Regions from separate parts of the Brevibacillus sp. MS2.2 genome, predicted to be linked through region 1. Evidence: riboswitches for the same ligand, from Rfam matches in the RefSeq annotation. Region 1 holds a riboswitch; the other holds the start of a gene.
What was found. Region 1 has a riboswitch for thiamine pyrophosphate ahead of thiC (phosphomethylpyrimidine synthase ThiC). Riboswitches for the same ligand answer to the same signal wherever they lie in the genome.

Region 1 (4,427 bases):
TCATGGGAAGGGAGCTGCTCTCTGATATGGCCCTCTTTGCGTCTCTTGCTCCAGTTGGGAATGTTTGTTGTTCACTTTCTTTAATCCTTTTTTCATTGATATACAATTAGAGACATGTTTATAATGACTGTGCGAACTCATTTACGAAAGAAGGAATTGACTTGCCGTTTCTTCGGTTTAAAGGCTTTGCGAAGCAAGACATAGAGCCCATTTCTCAGATTCTTATAGAAGAGTTTTCCAAAATTGCTGAAGTAGCTCAGGAAAAGGTGAAATTAGAGCTGCTTCAGGTAGAGCAATTGACGAACAGTCCTTTGTCTGTAGAGATCATGATGTTTCCCCGTGAACAAAAGCAGCATGACGCGATTGCTAGTGCCATACACGGCATTTTGAAGAAGCAAGGCTTTCTGCATATCCATATTTTCTTCATTCTGCTATCGCCCTCTCTCTATTATAAAGAAGGACTTCCATTGCAAGTTGGAATGACGAAATAAGCAAGAAAAAAGGTCGAGATCCACCAAAGGGATTTCGACCTTTTTCTATTAATAATAAAGGCTTTCGGTTTGCAGGCACTTCGAGCAGGTTCGCGTAAGTGGAGTTTCGATATAGACGTGGCTGCAGTCCTGTTGAATCAGCCGCAATTGTTGTTTAAATTGCTCTAGCTCAGCTTCTAATCGACTGATCTTTTCGCGTAAACGACTGGCTTCCTCCATAGGCTTCCTCCTTCATTACGGCTGGTACAAACGGCTTCCTTGTTCGCGGAACTCACGCGATTTTTCCTGCATCCCTGCAAGAATGGCGGGGTCTTGGGCACCCCCTTGTTCATTGGCAATGTGACGAATGTCGTGCGAAATTTTCATGCTGCAAAATTTTGGTCCGCACATGGAACAAAAATGGGCTGACTTGGCGGCTTCTGCTGGCAATGTTTCGTCGTGATATTCGCGGGCGCGTTCTGGGTCCAGAGACAAATTGAATTGATCGTTCCAGCGAAAATCAAAACGAGCTTTGGATAAGGCGTCGTCACGCTGTTTTGCTCGCGGATGTCCTTTTGCAAGATCAGCGGCATGCGCTGCGATTTTGTATGCGATTAAACCGTTGCGGACATCCTCTTTATTGGGTAGACCGAGGTGCTCCTTAGGTGTTACGTAGCAGAGCATCGCTGTTCCGAACCATCCGATCATGGCGGCGCCAATCGCTGAAGTGATGTGATCATAGCCGGGAGCAATATCTGTCGTGAGTGGCCCCAGTGTGTAAAAAGGAGCCTCATGGCAAATGGATAACTGTTTATCCATATTTTCGCGAATGAGATGCATGGGGACGTGACCAGGGCCTTCAATCATGACTTGTACGTCGTGTTCCCACGCAATTTTTGTGAGTTCTCCCAATGTTTCAAGCTCCGCGAACTGCGCCTCGTCATTCGCATCCGCGATAGAGCCAGGACGTAGTCCATCTCCAAGGGATACACAAATGTCGTAGGCCTTCAGAATTTCGCAAATTTCAGCGAAATGCGTATACAAAAAGTTTTCCTCATGATGGGCCAGGCACCATGCGGCCAAAATCGATCCGCCGCGAGAGACGATACCGGTAACACGGTTAGCGGTCATAGGAATGTAGCGCAAGAGAACACCAGCATGAATGGTGAAGTAATCGACGCCTTGTTCTGCTTGCTCAATCAAGGTGTCTCGGTAAACCTCCCATGTCAAATCCTCGGCTTTCCCATTTACTTTTTCAAGTGCTTGATAAATCGGGACAGTACCGACTGGAACGGGACTATTGCGGATAATCCACTCCCGCGTGGTGTGTATATGTTTTCCCGTCGAGAGGTCCATGATAGTGTCGGCACCCCAACGGACCGACCAAATCATTTTTTCGACTTCTTCTTCCATCGAAGAGCTGACAGCTGACGTTCCGATGTTGGCATTGATTTTGACATGAAAGTTGCGGCCAATGATCATCGGCTCGCTTTCTGGATGATTGACGTTAGAAGGGAGAATCGCACGTCCAGCGGCAATTTCTGCCCGTACAAATTCAGGGGAGACACCCTCGCGAATGGCAACGTATTCCATTTCCGGTGTGATGATATTTTTTCGGGCATAATGAAGCTGGGTAACATTTTTCCCTGGCTTTGCCCGTTTTGGTTTGTAGCCCTCTCGAGGGAAAGTGGGGAGGGTGGCTGCCTTTTCTTCGTTTCGGATGCCGTCGTCAACTAGTTGTGGTTCGCGACCGACATACGTTTCCGCATCATTTCGCTCATCGATCCACATGTGGCGGATGGAGGGCAGTCCTGCTTGAATGTCAGGAACGTACCCCGTTGCGGTATATTCGCCACTCGTATCGTACACGCGAAGAGGAGGATTGGGTGTGGAGCCAGACAATCCTTCGGTAGGATGAAGAGAAATCTCTCGCATCGGGACGCGAATGTCCGCACGACTACCTATTTCGTATACTTTGTGACTGCCTGGAAAAGATGACACCAATGACATAAGAAAAACCTCCTTGTTTTGGTTGCACGAAAGCGAGAACCGTTTAGGGAGGCGAAAGAAACATCCCACGAAAAAGCGCCGCATAACAACATGCGACGCCAACGCGAGAGTAGAGAAGAAACGGGTATCCTAATCCTAAAGATACACGCATCTTTTCGTGTCGTATATGACATTCCTCCGCTGGCATTACCCAGTTCAGGTTCAACGGTCGATGGCACAGTACCATCCTCTCAGCCTGGTGAATTCCAAGCTCCCGTGCTTTTTTATTTTGGATTGCAAGAATAGGATAACGGGAAGTCCAATGAATTTCAAGGGAAATTTTCCAGTGAAAATATTGCGGGTGTGCAACACATTTTCCTCCCCCCTATTCTCATGAATCGGACTAAAACTGTTTCTGTAGACCCACATGAATCCTATCTGTTACGATGAAGTTCGAAAAAAAGCAACTGCTTCCAGCGCTTTGATTTTTCTCGTTTTCGAAGCAGGATGGAGAAGTATTTTGAGGTGATGAGGTATGGATGTTTATTCGGATCTAAAACAAGGAGAACGTGGAGCGTGGGTGAGTATTTTCGCCTACATATTCTGCTCTGTATTAAAAATAGGAGTTGCGTATGTTACTGCGTCGGAAGCTTTAATGGCTGATGGTCTTAACAACTCAACGGATGTCGTCGCATCGATTGCTGTTTTAATCGGGCTGCGTATTGCAAGGAAACCACCTGATAAAGATCACCCGTATGGCCATTTTCGGGCGGAGACGATTTCAGCACTTGTCGCATCATTTATTATGCTATTTGTCGGAGTTCAAGTCGTTACGAATGCCGTACCATCCTTATTAGACCCACAGCATGCGGCACCTGACCTGTTGGCAGGGTGGACAGCACTTGCAACCGCAGTCATCATGCTTTTCGTCTATCGCTACAATAAAAAGCTCGCCATCAAAACAAATAGCCAAGCACTAGATGCAGCAGCCGCTGACAACCGTTCAGACGCATTCGTCAGTATCGGGACGTTTATCGGGGTAGCTGGCGCACAATTCCAATTACACTGGCTTGATCCTTTAGCTGCTTTTGTTGTTGGTCTCATCATCTTGAAGACTGCTTGGGACATTTTCAGGGAAGCAACCCACCGTTTGACAGATGGCTTTGACGAGAGCAAGCTTGCTGACCTGCGAACTACCATTTCCTCCATTTCGGGAGTGAAGGATATCAGTGACATCAAAGCCCGCTACCATGGAAGCAGCGTGCTGGTTGATGTTGTGATCCATGTAGATCCCGGTCTGAATGTGGTGGAGAGCCACACCATCACCGAGAAAATTGAAGAACAGATGCGCAAGATTCATCGCATTAACGCCGTTCATATCCATATTGAACCATGTAGGAAGATGGCACCAAACTAGATGTCTTGATGCGAATACAAAAAAACCTGTCCAGAGTGGGCAGGTTTTTTTGTTGCAAATTAAACAGGGGTAGCTTTCTTTTTGCGTAGTGTTTTGGTTGTAGAAGTAGTCGTAGTCTTTGCTGCGCTCGCCTTTTTCGATGCTTGCTCTTTTTCGGACGAGGAGGCAGCAGTGGTGCGTTTTCGCGCAGGCTTTGACGGAGTCGGTTCAGGCTCGATTTTGATGGGTACGGCGGCTTGACCAGCTGTAGACTCCAAGCTTTCTTTGAGAGCTTGCATGAGATCAATGACATTGGTTCTTGCCACGGTAGGTGCTGTGGCGATCTCCTGACCCTCCAGTTTTTTCTCAATCAATTTTTGCAGGTCAGTTCGATACTCATCTGTATATTTTTCAGGATCAAAAGGGATCGTCATATTGCTAATGAGCTCAGTTGCCATCTTCAGTTCGTTTTCGGCCAACGGTACAGTGGCTTCTGGCAAGGCAGGCACTTGACTGACGGGACGTACCTCATCTGGATAGAAGATCGTCTCCAGCATGATGCAGTGCTCATA
Region 2 (4,427 bases), on a different contig from region 1:
TCCATGTGCATGGGAGTAGTGCACTCACCAATTCTGCCACCGAGCCTTGATGAGCGACACGCAGCATGTAGCTCGTGTACCCGAGCATTACAAACGAAGGCTCTGTTGCTTCCAGCTCCGCGCGAGAGATACCAAAGCGCTCGGCATACTGGCGATGCAGCTCCATCTCTGTGTTCAGCGTTGATTCTTGCAAAGCGGCGAATCTGGAGCTTGTTTCCAGATCGTACGCCTTCACACTCGCAATTGCGAACATTTTGGCGTAATCAATCAGATAGATGTAGTCTTGTTTCATGTAATATTTGAATGCACCAACGGGCAGGCTGCCATCTCCAAGTCCGGTGACGAATGGATGTTGATGAACACGCTCCCAGATCGGGGCTACACTTTTTCTCAATCGATCAGTAAAGGTTGCCATGCGATACTCACTCCTTCGCTTCCTTTGGGGTATTGCACCAGTTGGCAATAAAACGGGCCATGATCTGGGCAAAATGAACAAGCTGGTCAGGATCAATGGATTCATCTACGGCATGTGCATGCATGAGCTCACCGGGCCCGAATAATACAGCCGGAATGCCTGCATGCGCAAACCAGCCTGCATCTGTCACCGTAGGCGACATAGTTACACTGGGCGCTTGATGCATGTGACTTTCATAGGCAGATTGCAGCGCTGCCAAGCCCGGATGTTTCGTATCCAACTCCAGTGAAGGAAAGATTTCACCGCGCTCCTCAATCATCGAACGTCCACCCCAGCGGAATGTCGGAGGATGGTCTCTCAGCCAAAGATCAGCTGCTGCTACACGCCCGACGTGATCCTCGATCTCTCGGATGATCTCTTCATGGGATTCATTCGGATAAAAGTGAACGGTAATCCAGAGAGCGCAACGGTCTGCGATGAACGCGGCGTGACGACCTCCCTCGATGACTGCGGGATTGATCGTATTGCTGCCTGCCGGGAAGCCGGGATAGGACTTCATGACGGCCCAGTCCCGTTCCAGCTCCTGTAGTGCGGTGATCACCTTCGTCATTTTTTCAATGGCAGAAGCTCCCCGGACACGTCCGCCTGCATGAATGGTCTGTGCGCGCATTCCGTCATGCAGCGTCGTCGGACTCTCAATCGTGATCCAGCCTGTAATGACACCGCCCTGCCCTTGCATGTGGAGATTGCTCGTATCCACTACAACGGCGTAGTCAGCCTGATAGCCACGCTCGATAGCGACCAATGTCCCCGCTTCGCCTGCTTCTTCTCCGATGACGGATTGAAAGAGCAGATCTCCTTGGAGCTCGATTCCGTGCTCGCGCAGCATTTGGATCGCAAACATGCTCGCAGCGAGTCCACCTTTCATATCAGCAACGCCACGGCCGTACAAGCGTCCATCCTTGCCATGTGTCAGAGCAAAGGGTGGATAGGTCCACCCCGTGTCATCTCCAACTTCAGCCACATCGATATGCCCGTTGACAATCAAGCTGTTTGCCTGTGTAGAGGCACTCCCTGATAACCGACCGACGATATTGTCGTCTCCTGGATATACCGTCCAGCGATCGACCTCGAATCCCATCGCTTGCAGTCTGTTGGCGATTACTCCTTGCGCGGCGTGGCTGTTTCGCGCGGGAGGACTTACAGTCGGATGAGAAACGAGCTCTGCCAATAATGCGAACAGCTCTTCTTTGCGGCTGGCAATCGATTCTACCGCTTCTGTCAGTCGATCCACGCTACTCAATCAACCCTTCAGTCGGGCTGCTTGCGGACGCGTAACGTTTTTTCGCGATACGGCCTGCCAGGAATCCTTTGCGACCTGCTTCTACTCCGAGCTTCATCGCTTCTGCCATCAAGACAGGATTATCAGCAAGGGCGACTGCTGTATTCAACAAGACACCGTCAGCACCCAGCTCCATCGCTTTCGCGCAGTCTGCTGGAGAGCCGATTCCTGCATCCACGATAATCGGTACTTTGGCATCCTCGATGATAAAGCGGAGGTTGTTTTCGTTGACAATCCCTTGTCCGGAACCAATTGGTGACGCACCTGGCATAACCGCATGTACGCCAACCTCTTGTAGACGTCTAGCAAGAATCGGATCATCATTGGTGTAGGTCAGTACGATAAAGCCTTCTTCCACCAAGATTTTCGAAGCCTCGAGCGTGCCAATCGGGTCAGGGAGAAGTGTTTTCGGATCTCCAATGACTTCGACCTTGATCATGTCACACAGGCCAGATGCTTTGGCCAAACGGGCAATGCGCACCGCTTCTTCCGCTGTATAGGCACCTGCTGTATTTGGTAGCAGGGTGAATTTTTTCAAATCGAGTTGTTCCAAAAAGTTTGGTTCTTGCGGATTTTCCAAATTCAAGCGACGAATCGCAAAGGTCAAAATTTCTGCTTCCGACACCTCTACTGCTTTCCCTTGTGTGTCCAAGTCAGCGAATTTACCTGTCCCGAGAAGCAAACGGGAACGAAACTCGTACGGTCCAATTTTCAATGTATCCATCATGATGATCATCCTCCTCCGACAAAATGAACGATTTCTATGCGATCTCCGTCTGCAATCGGTGTTTGTTCGTACGCTGAGCGGTCAATAATTTCACCATTTCGCTCCACGACGACAATCTTCTCTTGCAGGGAATAAGAAGCGAGCAAGGCCCGCACTGTCGTGATCTCTTCCGCCAACTCTACTTTTTTCCCATTCAGCTGAACAATCATTGATTACCTCCTTCTACTGGAAAAAAAACGGCTTCTCCCGCCTGCCTGAGTCGATTCAGACAAACAGAAGAAGCCGTATACCCATCCCATCTCACGGGACGAATGGCATAAAAAAACCATCCGCCTCGGATGGTTGAGTGAGATCTTATCATGCATGCACGCAAACAAGCATAGTTCCGCTCGGATGCGACACGTGATACTGATTCCAAATACCTCTTCCTCCGCTGGCATGACCCAGGTCAGGTTCAACGGTCAGTAACACACTCGTTACAATCTCAGCCAACGTTGCTTGGCTCCCGTTTGGTAGTAAAGCTATGCAATTGTCGTACATTCGAGTACTACAGTACCACTCTATTTCGTGTTTGTAAAGGCTTCCTTGTGCATCCTTTCCAGCTCAACGAGACAACGTTCTGCCCAAGCTGCCATTTTCGCCAGCTTTTCCATTTCTCTCTCCATCGCCTGACGCACAGATTCCTTGTAGTCTGGAATCGCGCCATTATAGCGAATGACCCCTTGGACAGGCGTCATGAATTTTTCCATGTAAGAGAGTGCTGGACGCTGGTGAAACAGCGGCACATCTACTTCGTAGGAAGAATGCAAATCGCCTTGCGTTGGGTATTTGGTCACTGCCAACACTTTTACCAGCAGCTTCGAATCGTGGATTTCCAATACTTCTGTAATATATTCACCCGTTCGCTGCGCAACACGAACGATATCTCCCGGATTCCAGTTCATCGCGGATTCCTCCTTTTATTATGGAATGTATTTACATTAGTGAGTCTTCCAGCAGTTTGCGAGCATGTAGCAATACTTCCTCCGCATCCACTACCGACTGACCGCCACCCTGTGCCATGGCAGGATTCCCCCCACCTTTTCCGTTAATAACCGGTAAGGTTTCTTTCAACACCTGATTGATGGCTACATTGACTTCATGCCCACGAGCAAACACGACTTGCATTTTGTCTTCAGTAGTAGCTGCCAAGAGGCAAATTGCATCTGGCGCCAGAGCAGTAGCCAGTTGTGCGAACTGCTGAAGCTGTTGAATGGTTTTGTCTGTGAAGGTACGCATAATGAGGCGAGAATGACCGAGTTGGCTAGCAGCAGATAGTTGTTGATTCACTTCCACTTCCAAGAGCTGCTTATCCACTTCTGCCAATTTTGCCTTCAAGGCGTCGCGTTCTGCAAGGAGGCGTTCCGTCTGTGCGATCAGTTCCCCTTCATTGGTAGCGAGCAGCTTGGCCGTATCACGAACGACAGCTTGCTTTTGGTTGTAGTCCCGCAAAGCTCGCCAGCCACAGATGAATTCCAGACGAATGTTTCCGCGATGTCGCTCCCAGCCCAAGATCTTGATCATCCCGACTTCGCCCGTACGCGCTGGATGTGTCCCTCCGCATGGGTTGTAATCAAAATCAGGTATCATCACGACACGAATATTTTCAGTAACGGTCGGCTGTTTTTTCAAGGGCAGCGTTGCCAATTCCTCGTCATCAACGAACCGCGCAATGATGGGGTGGTTTTCCAGAACAATCTGATTCGCTCGCTTTTCTATCGTCTCCCATACATCTGCTGTCAACTCATCCAGTCGTACATCAATGGTGACACGTTCTTTACCCAAGTGAAAGGCAACGGTTTCCGCCTGCACGACTTCCAGGAAGGACGCGGATAAAATGTGTTGGCCAGCATGCTGCTGCATGTGATCGAAGCGGCGGTCCCAATCGATGTGACCCGTTACTT

Region 2: linked by a shared signal. The riboswitch ahead of thiS (sulfur carrier protein ThiS) and the one ahead of thiC (phosphomethylpyrimidine synthase ThiC) in region 1 are both predicted to bind thiamine pyrophosphate.

What each region holds. Positions count from the first base shown of each region.
Region 1 is NZ_JABSUZ010000007.1:149,881-154,307, forward strand. Features, by position in the region: gene HP568_RS08725 (DUF1904 family protein) at 162-491, shown strand; gene HP568_RS08730 (hypothetical protein) at 540-710, opposite strand; gene thiC (phosphomethylpyrimidine synthase ThiC) at 726-2,480, opposite strand; TPP riboswitch at 2,635-2,747, opposite strand; gene HP568_RS08740 (cation diffusion facilitator family transporter) at 2,995-3,876, shown strand; gene ku (non-homologous end joining protein Ku) at 3,936-4,427, opposite strand, start outside.
Region 2 is NZ_JABSUZ010000023.1:35,414-39,840, reverse strand. Features, by position in the region: gene tenA (thiaminase II) at 1-415, opposite strand, end outside; gene HP568_RS19640 (acetylornithine deacetylase) at 423-1,718, opposite strand; gene HP568_RS19635 (thiazole synthase) at 1,711-2,484, opposite strand; gene thiS (sulfur carrier protein ThiS) at 2,490-2,693, opposite strand; TPP riboswitch at 2,893-3,003, opposite strand; gene kapB (kinase-associated lipoprotein KapB) at 3,045-3,428, opposite strand; gene HP568_RS19620 (alanyl-tRNA editing protein) at 3,460-4,427, opposite strand, start outside.